DNA from 2 places in the Pseudoalteromonas sp. S3431 genome. Region 1 is predicted to be linked to the other one. Evidence: predicted binding sites of a transcription regulator. Region 1 holds the regulator's gene; the other holds the start of a gene.
What was found. Region 1 encodes FliA, which starts transcription of late flagellar genes. Its sites were predicted from a motif close to CTAAAGNTNNNNNNNNNNNNGCCGATA; they were not measured.

Region 1 (7,906 bases):
AATACGCTCACTCGCAGCTAATGCATTAACCATTAAAACCCCCAAAACCGGCGGGCAATCAAGTATTGCATAGTCATAATATTCACTAATTTTAGCAAGCGTTTTCTTTAGTATTAAACCCATGCCTGTTTTATTACCCATACTTCTATCAAGTGTAGCTATTGCCATAGTAGCGGGTAAAATATCAAGATTCTCAAGAGTTGACGGGCAAAGTGCTTGCAATATTTCTTCACTTTGCATACTTGTTCCGCGAGCAAAAATATCGTACACGCTGACTTCTAAATCTTCAGAGTCGATACCAAAATAATAAGTTAGTGATGCATGGGGATCTGTATCAATAAGCAATACACGTTTGCCCTGTAACGCTAAAATACCGGCTAGGCTAACTGCCGTTGTTGTTTTACCGACCCCGCCTTTTTGATTCGCAACAGTCCAAATCTTCACATTACATCCTAATTGCTATTAATTTCGCGTCGTTATTCGGATCCCACCATGAGGTAAACGAATTATTTTTATTGTATTATCGTCTGATGGTAGTTCCACTTCAGGCTCTGTCTGTACTGCTATATTTTTTTGCTCTAACGATGGACTATCTTTAGGTGGTAAACCATACTTAGAAAGAGCGATTACAACCTTACGGTTTTCAGCTCGACCTTTCTCTGTGTTATTATCAGCAAAAGGAGAATACTGGCCATAACCTTCTATTGCCATTCGTGCAGAATTAATACCCAACGCTTCAAGCTCGACTAAAATTGAGGTGGATCTTGCAACTGAAAGCTCCCAGTTTGAACGAAATATTTCGTTACTAATAACCTCATTATCTGTATAACCGCGCACTCTAATGTAGTTATCGACTGGATCAATAATATCTTTGACAATTTTTACGACTTGCTTAGCACGCGAATGAGCAACTGAACTACCACTAGAAAATAACATTCCTGAACTCAACTCTATAATGAGCCAATCTTGATTCAATTCAAGACTCGCTTCTCCATCACGAATTTCATCAATGAGTGCTGATTGAAGTTTAGTTAACAAGCTATCTAATGGTTTTCCTAAATATTTTTGTTTAATGTTACTTGTGTCACTTTGACCATCTAATAACTCAGGGCCTTGTTCCTTTTTTTGAATACTTTCGCCATACAACACCTCTTGTTCCGGCGTTACTCTGTCGGTTAAGATCCCACTCCCATTAACACCGTCACCAACTTGTGAATGTTGGCGCGCAGATTTATCAAAAACATGCTCGAGCGAATCCGATAATATTTGAAATTTTTCTTCCTTATCTATAGCAATAGCGTACATAACCACAAAAAAAGCAAACATTATCGTCATATAATCTGCATAAGAAACAAGCCAACGCTCAGTATGCTGACTTTTAGAGGAAGTGTGACGTAAACGTCGACGTAGCATAATCGTTATTTATCCACTAAATTAGGGCGTTCTACACGATAAGCTTCTAACTTTAGTTCAATATTAACAGGGCTTTCGCCTAAACTGATTGCAATAACACCTTCAGCTAACAGTTCGTGATACAACATTTTTTGTTCAACACGTTGTTTTAGTTTATTTGCCATCGGTAAAAATAGTAAATTAGCTAAACCGACACCATAAATAGTGGCTATAAATGCTGTCGCGACACCAGCACCCAGCTTTTGCGGATCGGTAATAAATGACATAGCCTGAATAAGACCAAGCACTGCGCCCAAAATCCCTATTGTTGGGCTATACCCGCCCATAGCTTCATAAACGCGTCCTGCCTCTAATAAACGGTCGCGTTCTAATAATAAATCAATTTCAAGTGTATCGCGCAGCTTTTGCTCAGAGCAACCATCAACAAGTAAGCTAAGACCTTTAGCTGCATATGGATCGGGATGAATTAAGGCCTCATTTTCAAGTGCTAAGTAGCCTTCTTGTCGTGCTTTGTGAGACCATTGTTTAACTTGTTCGATCGCTTCGTCTACATCATGCTTTGGCGAAATAAAAACCCAGTGGCTTATTTTTAGCATTTTTTTAAAAGTACTAGATGATGTTTGCAACATCACAGCGCCAAGCGTACCACCAACTACGATTATAAGTGCTGGTCCATTGAATAACGCAGAGACAACACCGCCTTCTAAAGAATAACCTATCGCTATAGCGCCTAACGCAATAAATAAACCTAATATAGAAAGCTTATCCACAACCAATCTCTTTTTTAATCCTTAGAGCTATATCATCTAGAGCAAGACTTTCACTTGCTAAGCCAGCACTTGCAACCGCCTGTGGCATACCGTAAACAACACAACTTTTTTCGTCTTGTGCCCAAATAGTGGCGCCAGTCTGCTTCAACATTCGAGCACCATCACGCCCATCAGCCCCCATACCAGTAAGAACAATAGCCAGTACGTCACCTTGACAAGCTTTTGCAACGCTTGCAAAAGTCACATCAACACTTGGTTTATATGTTATTCGCTCACTGTTATCTTCAAATACGCGCAATGTTTTTGAAGACCCACGCCCCTCAACCATCATTTGTTGGCCACCTGGAGCCAAGTATGCAGTCCCTGGTTGTAATCGATCCCCTTGTTGAGCTTCCTTTACTTTTATCTGGCATAAACCATTTAAACGCGAAGCAAATGCAGGTGTGAATGCGGCAGGCATATGCTGAATTAATAATATAGGATGCGGGAAATTTGCTGGTAATTGAGTTAATATTGTTTGTAATGCAACGGGTCCGCCAGTCGATGTACCAATAGCAACAAGTTGATATTTTTTACCACTAGCATGAACGGAGGCATTAGAATTCGTACGTTGAAAGCTTCTATCTGGCTGCTTTAACGTTGCCGTGTTCCTTAATGAACTTGGAGTCGCTAATGGCATACTTTGCGGTTTAGCTTGTGTTATGGGCTTGAATGTACGGGGAACTCTTCTTCGACCAATTTCTTTCACTTTAGCTTGTAAAAGCTTTATTGCATCTTCATTGTTACGTGCAATATCTTCGAATTTTTTCGGTAAAAAATCCATTGCTCCGGCATCTAATGCATCAAGCGTTGCCGTTGCACCATCTCGAGTTAGTGAAGAAAACATTAAAATTGGTGTCGGATTACTCGACATTATTTCTTTAACTGCGCTAATACCGTCAAGCACAGGCATTTCTACATCCATTGTAATCATGTCAGGGCGTAGTTCAGCTGTTTTTTCAACAGCTTCTCTGCCATTCACAGCAAAACCTATTACTTTTATATCGCTGTCTTGCTCAAGTATTTCGCTCACTCTGCGGCGAAAAAAGCTAGAATCATCAACAACTAAAACTTTAACGGCCATTTAGCTCTCTTATTAAATTGAAGTGTAGGGCACTTTTACAGTGCACCTACTTTATTTATTATCAGCCCGCGTAATGTTTTAACATATTTGGTACATCTAAAATAAGTGCAATACCACCATCGGAAGTAATTGTAGCACCAGCCATACCGGGTGTTCCTTGTAATAAAGCATCAAGAGGTTTTATTACAACTTCCTCTTGCCCTATTAACGAATCTACGACAAAGCCTACTTGTTGTGTACCAATTTGGACAATAACTACATGACCATGTGCTTTACGCTGAGAGCGGTCAGCGCCTTTAACTAGCCAATGCTCAAGATAAAACAATGGAATTGCTTTTTTGCGCACAATAATTGTCAATTGACTATCAACAACATTCGTTTTAGTTAAATCGAGGTGGAATATTTCGCTAACACCCGCAAGTGGTAATGCAAATGTTTGCTCTCCAACAACAACCATTAAGGTCGGCAAGATAGCGAGAGTTAATGGTACTTTTATCTCTAAAGTAGTCCCAACACCTAACTCTGACTGAATACTTACTGAGCCATTAAGTTGGGTAATTTTGGTTTTAACTACATCCATACCAACGCCACGACCTGAAATATCCGAAATCTCTTCTTTTGTTGAAAAACCAGGTGCAAAAATTAAATTATATGCTTCAGTATCAGAAAGCCGGCTTGCTTGGTCGTGATCAAGAACACCTTTACTAATCGCTATTTTTTTCAGCTTCTCAGCATCCATACCAGCACCATCATCTTTAATGGTAAGTAAAATATGATCGCCTTGCTGAGATGCTGATAACGTAACAGTACCTGTTCTTGGTTTTCCAGCAGCCTCACGAAAATCTGGCATTTCAATACCGTGATCAACAGAGTTACGCACTAAATGCACTAAAGGGTCGGCTAATGCCTCAACCAAATTTTTATCTAAATCAGTCTCTTCACCAACTAATAATAGATTAATGTCTTTATTTAAGCTGCGTGCTAAATCACGAACAACTCGAGGAAATCGGCCAAACACTTTTTTAATTGGTTGCATGCGGGTTTGCATAACCGCACCTTGAATATCAGCAGTAACAACATCTAAGTTAGATATAGCTTTACCCATTGCTTCGCTTTCAGAATTCGTAGCCAAGCTAACTAAGCGGTTACGAACAAGTACCAATTCACCGACCATATTCATAATTTGATCTAAGCGTTTAGTGTCAACACGCACTGTCGTTTCAGCAGTTGGTGCAGTAGCCTTTTTTGGAGCTGCAGCAGCTGTTTTTTCAGCAGGTTTTGCAGGTACTGGTTTTGATGCTTCAACTTTTGGTACTGGGGCTGCTTTGGGCTTAGGAACAGCTTGTTTTGCGGCTGGTTTTTCAGCAATCGCAGGAGTGCTTTCTAAAGATTTAGGTGCAGTTCCCTTACCATGAAGTTCATCTAACAGTGATTCAAATTCATCATCACTGATATCATCGTTCGATGAATCTGTATTGTTAGTCGAAGGCGATGGCTTTTGTACATCAGGTGTAACATTACTTTCTTGCGCTGCAACAGAGCCGAAACTGCCAACACCATGAAGCTCGTCTAGTAAATTATCAAACTCATCGTCTGTAATATCACCATTCAAATCATGACTATTTGTGGGGGCTTTTACTGCCGATTCTTGGCTTGTACCATGTAATTCATCAAGTAGGTTTTCAAACTCATCCTCTGTAATTTCATCAATTTGAGAGTCAGTTTCAGATGAAGTTGGGCCACTAAACAGCTCATCAAAAGCAAAAGGGTCCGCACCATCAGTACTGGGAGTTTGTGCTTCAGCGGCTTCTTGAGGCTGTTCTACAACAACTTCAGGAGAAGTACCTGATAACTCGTCTTCTGTGGGGGGGAGACCTAACTTATGTAAAACTTCAAGTAGTTGAGGATCCGCAGGTTCTGGTTTATCACGATTTTGAATCGTCGCAAACATTTCATTGATAGTATCAAGTGCTTGTAAGATAACATCCATTAGCTCAGAATTAACAGAACGAACGCCCTGCCTTAACAAGTCGAATACATTTTCTGCGCCGTGACATGCGTCAACAAGCTCAGTCATAGCTAAGAATCCAGCACCGCCTTTTACGGTATGAAAGCCTCTAAATATAGCATTTAGCAACTCGGTATCTTCTGGATTGTTTTCCAGTTCAACTAACTGTTCAGATAAAAGCTCAAGGATTTCTCCTGCTTCTACAAGAAAGTCTTGTAAAATATCTTCATCGACTTCAAACATGCAGTTACTCTCCTCTTAGAAGCCCAAACTTGATAAAAGATCATCGACTTCATCTTGATCAGACACAACATCATTACGTGATTCTTTATCAATAATAGGCCCTTCAGGACCTGCTAATGTTTCTGGGTCAACTGGGTCATCTATTTTTTGTGGTTTTAGGGTGACTGCTTTACTGATATCTTGTTCAGAAAAAGCAGTTAAAAGATGAAGTAAGCTTTCTTCAACTTCCCTAACAAGTTCTATAATTCGGCGAATTACTTGACCTGTCAAATCTTGATAATCTTGGGCCATTAATATGTTAGTCATGAAGCTTTGTAACTCATCAGTTTTATGATGAGAACTGCTCATGAATTTATCAATGCTGTGGCACAGTACTTTAAATTCACCGAGTTCAATTTCACGACTCATTAGACGGTCCCATGTCGGTTTGATACGGGATATTTCATCCGCTAACTGTTGTGCTATCGGTAAACTCGCCTCAACCGCATCCATGGTTTTATTTGCAGCATTTTCTGTCATCTCAATGACATAATTAAGCCGTTTTTTAGCATCAGGTATAGCGTCGTTAGTGAGATCTGTTAGGCGCGTGTCTAGCTCAAAGCCTTTTAAAGCTTCATGTAGTTGACGCGTCAACTTTCCCACTTCGTCAAATATTTCTGACTGCTCTTTAGATGCAGTATCTAAAATTAGTTGATCAGCTTTATCATGTTCGCCATTTTCTAAAAAAGTGACGAGCTGACGAGCTTGTTCTAACGTTATCCGAGGCGCAGCAGGTGCTGGCATAAGCCTTTCCCCTATTATTAACCTAAGCGTTCGAACACTTTTTCTAATTTAGTTTTTAATGTGCCAGCTGTAAATGGTTTTACAATATAGCCATTAACACCAGCTTGAGCCGCTGCTATTATTTGTTCTTTTTTAGCTTCAGCTGTCACCATTAAAACAGGAAGGTGTTTTAATTTATCGTCAGCCCTTATCGCTCTCAAAAGATCAATACCTTGCATTCCTGGCATGTTCCAATCTGTTACCACAAAATCAAAAACTTGATTTTGTAACATGGGTAAGGCTGTAGAGCCGTCATCCGCTTCTTGGACGTTGGTAAAGCCTAAGTCGCGCAATAGATTTTTAATAATACGTCTCATTGTCGAAAAATCATCAACAACAAGAATTTTCATGTTTTTATCCAAAACATCCTCCAGTGAGGTCTTAACCTGTATTTACTTACTACTAGTTTATCCAGTCATTGATTTTTGCTTTTAGCTTAATCATCGCCTGACCATGTATCTGACTTACACGCGATTCACTTACATCGAGTATATGTCCAATTTCTTTTAAATTCATTTCATCGTTATAGTACAAAGAAAGTACCATTGCGTCTCGCTCTGGTAATGACTTGATAGCATTTAATAATGATTCATTAAATCGTTCATTTTTAACGTTATTAAACGGTTTGTCTAGCGTTAAATCTTGGCCCGCCGTGGTAATAACATCTTCATCGACCCCGAGGTCTTCGATGCCTAACACTTTACTTGTGTTTACATCGTTTAAAATATGATGGTACTCATTTAACGAAATTTCAAGTTTTTCAGCAACTTCTATATCGGTTGGTTCACGATTCAAGCTACTTTCTAATCCAGCAATCGTCTCGGCTACAAGACGGCTTTTTCTATGAACCGACCGAGGAGCCCAGTCACCACGGCGCATTTCATCAAGCATGGCACCGCGAATTCGTATTCCCGCGAACGTTTCAAAACTTGCGCCTTTGGTTGCATCAAAGTTTTTTGATGCTTCAATTAGGCCTATCATACCCGACTGAATTAGGTCATCGAGTTGGACACTTGGAGGCAAACGAGCAATTAAATGACATGCCACTTTTTTGACTAGCGATGCATGTTTTTCAACAATCACATTTAAATTTTGTGTTGATTGATATCCCATAGCTCTATTTACCAATGTTGTCATAATTAGCCGTTAACTAGCTTCTCAATAAAAAACTCTAAATGTCCTGAAGGTTGGTTAGGTATAGGCCATTTCACTGCTCTTGTCGCCAGTGCTTTAAAGGCAACTGAAGCAGGAGAACTAGGAAAAAGTTCTACAATCACTTTTTGACGGCGAGTTGCCTTACGCATATTTTCGTCATAAGGGATTGTTGCAACCAACTCCATTGACACATCTAAAAATCGGTCCGTTACTTTTGAAAGTTTTGCAAATAACTCATGACCTTCACGCATACTACGAACCATATTAGCTACAATTTTGAATTTATACACCCCATGCTCACGACTTAACACTTTAATAAGTGCATAAGCATCTGTGATTGAAGTCGGTTCGTCGCACACTACAACCATTACA
Region 2 (7,906 bases), on a different contig from region 1:
TTCAAGCGTGTTGGCTTTGATGAAATGAATAAGTGAGCACAATCGGTTGATTATTGTTTGTTGGGATTGAGCACCATAAGGTAGGAATGCATTATCCATAAAATAGCTGTACTGAGCATTGGGGATACTTTGCTTGATATGTTCAAGTACGGTAGTTCCACCAATACCTGAATCAAAGACCATTATATGCGCTGACAAACTACCGTTCCCACTTTACTTTAAGAACGGCAGTTTGCCATGAGGTATTTATAAAAGAAAGTAGTTTAGCTTTGTGTGGTTTCTAAATCGGCAAGATCATCGGCCGCTGAATTTAATTGATTAAGGTTTTCGAACATAGACTTTGTGTAATCTACTAACTTATCTATTTGTTCCTGATCTTGATTTAACCATTGTAGAATGCCAGCTAGTTGATTTTGTAATCCAAGTTCACCCGCTTTTTCAAAAGCACTTTTAAGGTCGTCATTAAAAGGGGCTAAACCCTCTGCTACTTGTTTTTCTGGTGCTGGTTTATATTCTTCGTAGCTTTTAACTGTGGCTATTGTTTTTGTTTGGCGTAAATCCATAGAAAAAGCCACCAGCTGATCGCTGTCTAAACTCAGCTCTTGTGCTTGTTCAAATGCTTCATCTAAATCACCACCAAAAAAGGTTTTACTTAAATCTTGTAAGTCTTCCATCATCGCATTAATCGCTTCTTGCTCTTGCTCATTTAAGTCACCATTAACCGACATCGAAAATGATACCTGTCGAGATTGCGATGATGAGCTTGCAAACGATTCACTATCACTGTTTCTCTGATAGCCACTCGCCGATTGAGATTCAAATGCATCCGCAAAGCTAATACTTACCTCATCGCCTTCTGCGGTAGTGAATTTATACTCTGCATTGCTAGTCATACTGACATATTGAGCCTGACTTATATTTACGCTGGCAGGTTGTGGATTAAATAGCGACTCTTCAAATTTATCAAGCCCATTGTAAATTCCCTCTTTGGACTTATTGATGCCCTCTTCCATTTCGTCATTAAATACACCTGTTCCTTTAAGTTCATCAACAGCGTCGTCAATCCCTATTTGAACTCCTTTGCGCGCATCGCCTAACATGTCTTTAAGCTTTTCATCATTAGCGCCATTAGCTTTTGCTTTATTTACAGCGCCGCTGACAAAATCGAGTACGTTTTTTACGATTTCATCAAAATCAAATAGTGGTTTGTCTGCTTTTTTTTCTGCGATAGGCAATCCAAGCTGCTCAGCCATTTTATCGCCAAGCACTTTTGCAGCTAATTCTTTACCACGTTGCTGGTAACTATCTTGGGGAGATTGAATAGTAGGTTGCTGTATATCTGCTTTATTATTGAATTTATTAATGTTGTTGTTTGGCGTGAAGCCATAGTTACCTATTTTCATGTTACATCTCCTAAGCGTGCGTAATTTATTATCGGCTATAACAATAAAAACTAAAGTACAATGTGCAATAAAACAGCATAAATGCTAGCCAAAACTAGACAAATACGCAGCGCTCCCTACAATAGCGCCGATAAACAGATCTTAGATAAGGTAGTAGCGTTAATGGCAGTTATTAAAATAGATACCACACAGTACCAAGCGCAGTTAAGTGAAAAAGAGCAGCGTATTAGTGCGCAGTTTCAACGTTTTGGTGTGGAGCAACTAGAAGTATTTAGCTCAGAGCCAACTAACTACCGCCAACGTGCTGAATTTAGAGTATGGCACGACGGTGACGATCTGTTTCACATTATGTTTGATCAACAAACAAAAGAAAAAATCCGTGTTGATACATTTGATCCAGCAGCGCCTTTAGTAGGTGAAATAATGCAGGTGATGATTGAAAGCCTCAAGCCTTGTGAAATATTGCGTCGTAAGTTATTTCAAATCGATTACCTATCAACGCTAAGCGGTGAAATTTTAGTAAGCTTGCTTTATCACAAACCACTGGATGATGAATGGTTAAGTGAAATTAAAGCACTTAAAGAAAAGCTTAGCAGTAAATACAAAATTGACTTTATAGGCCGTGCTCGCAAACAAAAAGAAGTACTAGGTGATGACTTTGTAACTGAACGTTTAACAGTTAATGGTCAAGAGCTTATATATCAACAAGTAGAAAATAGCTTTACTCAGCCTAATGCAAAAGTAAATATTAATATGCTGGAGTGGGCGCAAGATTTATGTAAACCACTTAAAAATGATTTATTAGAACTGTATTGCGGTAACGGTAACTTTTCAATTGCGTTAGCGGGCTGTTTTAATAAAGTATTAGCAACAGAAATATCAAAATCATCTGTTCATTCTGCTCAATACAATATTGCTAAAAATAACGTCGAGAACTTAGATATTATTCGTATGTCGAGTGAAGAGTTTACTCAAGCAATGAATGGCGAGCGTACTTTCTCTCGTTTAGATGGTATTGACCTTAAAAGCTATGACTGCCAAACCATATTAGTTGATCCACCGCGCGCGGGCATGGATGAATTAACGTGTGACTTAGTGGCTAACTACGAAAGCATAATTTATATATCGTGTAACCCTGAAACCCTTGAGCGTGACCTTGATCACTTAACACGTACGCACAACGTTAAGCGCTTTGCTATATTTGATCAGTTCCCATATACACATCACATTGAGTCGGGCGTTTTCTTACAACGCAAATAACCAGCCAAAATTAAAGTGCCAGTACTTTTATAAGTGCTGGTATTTGCTCTTCACTAAATACTTGAATACCATTTTTTATTAATAATGCTGTAGTTAAACCTAGACCTTCGATTTTTACTCCGCGATGCTTTCCATCATATATTGTATTTCGTCCGCAAGAAGGGCTCGATTCTTTAAGTAGAGCCAAACGCACTTGATTCTTTTTACAGAGTTCTAGCGCTATATTAGCTCCAGTTTGAAACTGCTCTGTTACATCTTCTCCTAAATTAGTAACTACACTCCCCTGTATTATTTCAGCAGGAGATCTAGGAGTAGGAAGCCCACCAGCGACCTCAGGACAAAACACAATTAATCTATTTTGTTTTTGCCATAAATTAAGCTGTGGATGCAAAATTGCGTGCCCTCTACCATCGTAGCGAACAGGCTGCCCTAGCAAACAACTCGATACTAATATTTTTTCCATCGCTATATCCTTATAAAGCAAAAAAGCTCCTTAAGGAGCTTTTTTTATTTTGGTTAAATTTATTTATTAGCTAGGTAATTAATTAATTTTCCAATATCTTCTGGTTCAGTAATACCCGACTCACGACCTAGGTTTAATTTGTACTTACCATTTACAATAAAGGTAGGTACGCCACGTAGTGCGCCTTTTTCTTTAAAGTAGTCTTGATCGCGTTTCATTTTAGAGCTCAGCGTACGTACCGAGAAGCTTTTAAACAGCTTATCAAACTTATCACCATCAACGCCCTGCGCTACAAATATATCTTTTACATCTGCAAGCTCATTAAATTTAGCGCGCTTTGTATGGATATGATTAAAGATTGCAGAAATAATCTGATCTTTTTGTGGAAGCACTTCAGCTGTCGCAAGTGCTTGGCTCATCATCTGTTGGTTTTCTGGGTCACGTACACCTACAAAATCAACATGACTCTTTTTAAATTTAACGTTTTTATCAAGCTTAGGCTTAAACTCACCAATTAGTGCCTCCATGTTATTACATGCAGGGCAGTAAAATGAGAAAAACTCTTTAACTTCTGGCTTTTTAGTTGCACGCTCAGAAACAACGTCGTAATGCACGCCTTCTTCATACGTTGCTGCAAAGCTTGCTGCCGCCATAGGAAGTAATACCGCAAGCAAACCTGCTTTAACTAATTTAATCATTATTATGCTCCGAAATTATAAGGCTAATAAAAACGCAACTAGTTCATCAAACTGTTGTTGGCTTTTAATTGTATTAATATTAATTTTATATTTATCGTTAACAATAAAAGTAGGTACACCTGTAAGTGCGCCTAATTTTGAATATTTGTTTTGATTATCTTGTAATGCACGCTCAGCTGAAATAATAGGCATGCTTGCCATATCTTTATCAAACGTTTCGCTATCAATGCCATTTACTTCTAAAAGTTTTTTCAAATCTTTCATCTCAGTCAATGGTGCACGTTGAACATGAATACTTTTAAATATTTGCTCTGTGATAGCATCTTCTTGCCCATGTTTTTTGGCAATCAGATAGGCAAAGCTCAGATTGGTTTGCGCCTGTGGTGAAACACCACCTAAAAAGTTAACATGATTTTTAATAAACGTTGCACCTGTTGGTAAGCTTTTTTCTATTGCCTGAGCAACAGGTTCAAACTTAAAGCAATGCGGGCAATAATATGAAAAAAATTCCGTCACTTGTGGTGTTTTACTTTTCTCTGCATTAATAATTGTATATTGATTATCAGCTTCAAATTGTGCAGCAAATGCCGCAAATGGTAAACAAAGAAGTAGTAGGCCTAGTTTTAATTTTTTAAGCATTTGTATCTCGTTGTACTTGTCTTTAAATAAAATATTACGGCAATAACTTTAACGGCGCTTCTTGCAGTGCTGCAAGTTGCTCCTTCAGTGCTAAAATTTGTTGCTCCCAGTATTTGTCATCAGCAAACCATGTAAAATTCCGCACAAAGGCAGGATCACTCCATCGTTTAGCTACCCATCCCATATAATGGATAATACGCATTGCTCGCAGCGGTTCAATTAATTTGAGTTGAGAGTGATCAAAATCACAAAACTCTTCATACGCATTTACAAGGGTGTCTAACTGTAACAGTTGCGTCGCTCTATCGCCACTGAGCATCATCCATAAATCTTGGATTGCAGGACCTTGACGGCTATCATCTAAATCAACAAACATTAGCGCATCACCCGCCCACAAAATATTACCAACGTGGCAGTCACCATGTAAGCGAATACTTTGCACATCTTTATACTGTTTTTGCGCCTGCTCTATCACTAAATCTAAAATAGTATAAAAGGCAGTATTTATTCCCATGGGCACTAAGTTACTTTTTTGAAGATGAACTTTGGCTGTATGCAAATACTCATCACAGGTAACTGTTGGCCTATAAGTAAAAGGTTTTGTTTTAGCTACTTGGTGCATACGGCCAATTAATCGCCCCATTACATCAAGCTGATCTAAATTATCAACCTCAAATAAACGCCCGCCTACACTTGGAAACAACACAAACAAATACCCTTCGTGTTCAAACAAGCTTTGCCCATTATATAAAATAGGGGCAACAACGGGTACTTCCGCTTCTGCTAGTTCAAATGCAAAGTCATGCTCTTCTTGAATTTGCTCTTTACTCCATCGCTCTGGGCGATAAAACTTCACTACGTAACGCAGGCCATCATCGGCTTTAAATTGGTACACTCTGTTTTCATAGCTATTGAGCGCCAATAAACCAGATTCGGCGTACACACCTACGCTTTCTATTGCATCGAGTATTAGGTCTGGTGTTAAGTCAATAAAACTAAATTTACTCATACTCTTCTTATATAAAATAAAAAGCGGGTTATATACCCGCTTTTGTTAATTGCTATATCAACTTACCTATTTAAGGTAGGTTGTGATTATCGCGCTTTAAAAAAGTTACTCGACTGCGATATTGTCTCATCCGGCGCATCTACCGGTGAAAGCACAAAGTTAAACTCTGTCATCGGCGCCTTCAAATCATAAGGATCCATTACAAGCGACAATGGCACATTATGAGATTGCCCTGCCTGCACTGTAAATGACTGCTTACCAATATATTTAAAGTTATCTAACCCTTGTACTTTAATATTAAAGGTTTGCTCGTACTGCGCCTTGTTAATTACCTTTAATGTATAGGTGTTCTCTACTAAACCATCAAAATCGACACGATATAATTGGTTTCGGTCACGAATGATATCAAAGTCCATTGTTTTACGCAGTGCGATATTAGCTACAAGTGCCCCCGTAAGCACAACAAGTATAACTGTGTAACCAATGATTTTAGCGCGTAGTGGATTAGTTTTATTTTCAGGTGTTTCGAGGTTTCGCTCTGTCGTATATGAAATAAGCCCACGCGGATATTCCATTTTATCCATTACGCCATCACACGCATCAATACACGCGCCACAGTTTATACATTCAGCTTGTAGCCCATTTCTAATATCAATACCCGTTGGGCATACTTGAACACATAAATTACAGTCTATACAGTCGCCTAGTTCTAAATCTTTATGGTCTACTTTACGTGAACGAGGACCACGGCTTTCACCTCGGCTTTCATCGTACGTTACTGTGTATGTGTCTTTATCAAACATAGCTGATTGAAAACGTGAGTAAGGACAAATGTGTAAACACATAATTTCTCGCATCCAACCGGCATTGCCATAGGTACACACAGCAAAGAATATAATGCTTACTAATGCATAACCGCCTACGTTAAACGTTACAAAATCAGGAAGTAACTCTCTTATCGGCGTAAAGTAACCGACAAAGGAAATAGCGGTATATAACGAAAATAATACCCAACTAGTATGTTTTGCCGTTTTACGCCAAAACTTATCAAAATTCATGGGCCGTTGATCGAGTTTTTTACGTTGATTAGCAGTACCTTCAAACCTCTCTTCGAACCAAATAAAAATAAAGGTCCAAACAGTTTGTGGACATGTGTAGCCACACCACACTCGCCCATAGAAGGTGGTCACTAAAAACAGCGCAAATGCTGCCAACATAAAAATGAACGCGAGTATGGTGAAATCTTGTGGCCACAACGTTAAACCAAAAATATTATATTTTTGCCCGATTAAATCAAACAGCACAGCTTGTTGGTCGTTAAAATTAATCCATGGTAGTGCCATAAATGCAAGCAAACCTAAAAAACCAATACGCTGCCTTAATAATTGATGAAGACCTTTCACTGCTCGCACATAAATACGATTTCGGGGATTAAACCTGTCATCTTGACGGCTTAAATCCGGTTTTTGGATTTTTACCTCCACAGGAATGTTCTTTACTTTAATTTGTTTGTCCATCGAAGTTCCTCAACGCCGCTTGGAAATAAAAGTTTAGCAATATTCAAATGCCCTATACAGTAAAGTGTAGCAAGTTACTTGCTAGGCATGATCAGTTTGATAAATCATCATTTGAATACTTTCAGATATTTCAGAAACATCTGATTGCTATTAAGCATTATACCAATATTGATTAAAATTACTGGCATAGATCGCTAATAATTTATTCATCTCAGTTACTTGCTTTTAAAATGCATTTTATTACACTGCATGGTAATTCAACCTCATTCAGATCAAGGTTTACGTGCTCATGAAAAAATTTATAATACTGGTGTTAATGATCCTTGCTTTTTTTACGATCGATCATCCACTTATAAAAGAGCCTCGAGAGAAATTACTAGGTGAAGGTATTAGTTTTTTAAGCGAGACAACTAAAGTCAATCGCAGCCCCGCAGCTAATATGACTAAAAGCCGTATAAAATCACAATTAAGACTGTCTGACTCAGGGAAAGAGTACGTAGAGAAAACCTTTACAACAGACGAGTCAGTGCAGTTGTTTAATTTACGTTATTGTCGTGAGCGTGAGTTAAACCTATATTTTTACGATGAGCGTTTAAATACTGTATGTAAAATAATATCTGAAGCGTTAGAACAAAGGCGAGCAAAGTAATGGATTTTTCAAAATTAAATAAGAAAGCCAGTGACTCGTTTCATAAACAGCGCAACATGCTTAAAAAACTAGCGCAGGGAAAAACACTAAAGTGCGAAAAGTGCAGTGGTGTTTTAACGCTAAACCTAGCGACCACCGAAGCTGGTAAAGGAGTAGTAAGGTGTAAGCAAGGTTGTACTGACATTATTCTGGAATTGGGTACTTAATCTGAATTTTGGATAATAAACCAATCCCAAGCCGCTATTTAACGTTGAATTTACTTGCAATA

Region 2: DO88_RS13570 (DUF5610 domain-containing protein) is a predicted target of FliA. The motif match lies at 1,433-1,459, and genes of this name have one in related genera.

The regions. Positions count from the first base shown of each region.
Region 1 is NZ_JJNY01000049.1:12,609-20,514, forward strand. It holds gene DO88_RS06720 (ParA family protein) at 1-444, opposite strand, end outside; gene DO88_RS06715 (flagellar motor protein MotB) at 463-1,413, opposite strand; gene DO88_RS06710 (flagellar motor protein) at 1,419-2,183, opposite strand; gene DO88_RS06705 (protein-glutamate methylesterase/protein-glutamine glutaminase) at 2,176-3,306, opposite strand; gene DO88_RS06700 (chemotaxis protein CheA) at 3,368-5,557, opposite strand; gene DO88_RS06695 (protein phosphatase CheZ) at 5,573-6,340, opposite strand; gene cheY (chemotaxis response regulator CheY) at 6,358-6,741, opposite strand; gene DO88_RS06685 (RNA polymerase sigma factor FliA) at 6,782-7,492, opposite strand; gene DO88_RS06680 (MinD/ParA family ATP-binding protein) at 7,519-7,906, opposite strand, start outside.
Region 2 is NZ_JJNY01000019.1:1,405-9,310, forward strand. It holds gene murI (glutamate racemase) at 1-198, opposite strand, end outside; gene DO88_RS13570 (DUF5610 domain-containing protein) at 264-1,403, opposite strand; gene trmA (tRNA (uridine(54)-C5)-methyltransferase TrmA) at 1,566-2,663, shown strand; gene DO88_RS13560 (DUF523 domain-containing protein) at 2,674-3,126, opposite strand; gene DO88_RS13555 (thiol:disulfide interchange protein DsbA/DsbL) at 3,186-3,824, opposite strand; gene DO88_RS13550 (thiol:disulfide interchange protein DsbA/DsbL) at 3,840-4,463, opposite strand; gene DO88_RS13545 (serine/threonine protein kinase) at 4,498-5,472, opposite strand; gene ccoG (cytochrome c oxidase accessory protein CcoG) at 5,559-6,989, opposite strand; gene DO88_RS13535 (hypothetical protein) at 7,279-7,638, shown strand; gene DO88_RS13530 (hypothetical protein) at 7,638-7,844, shown strand.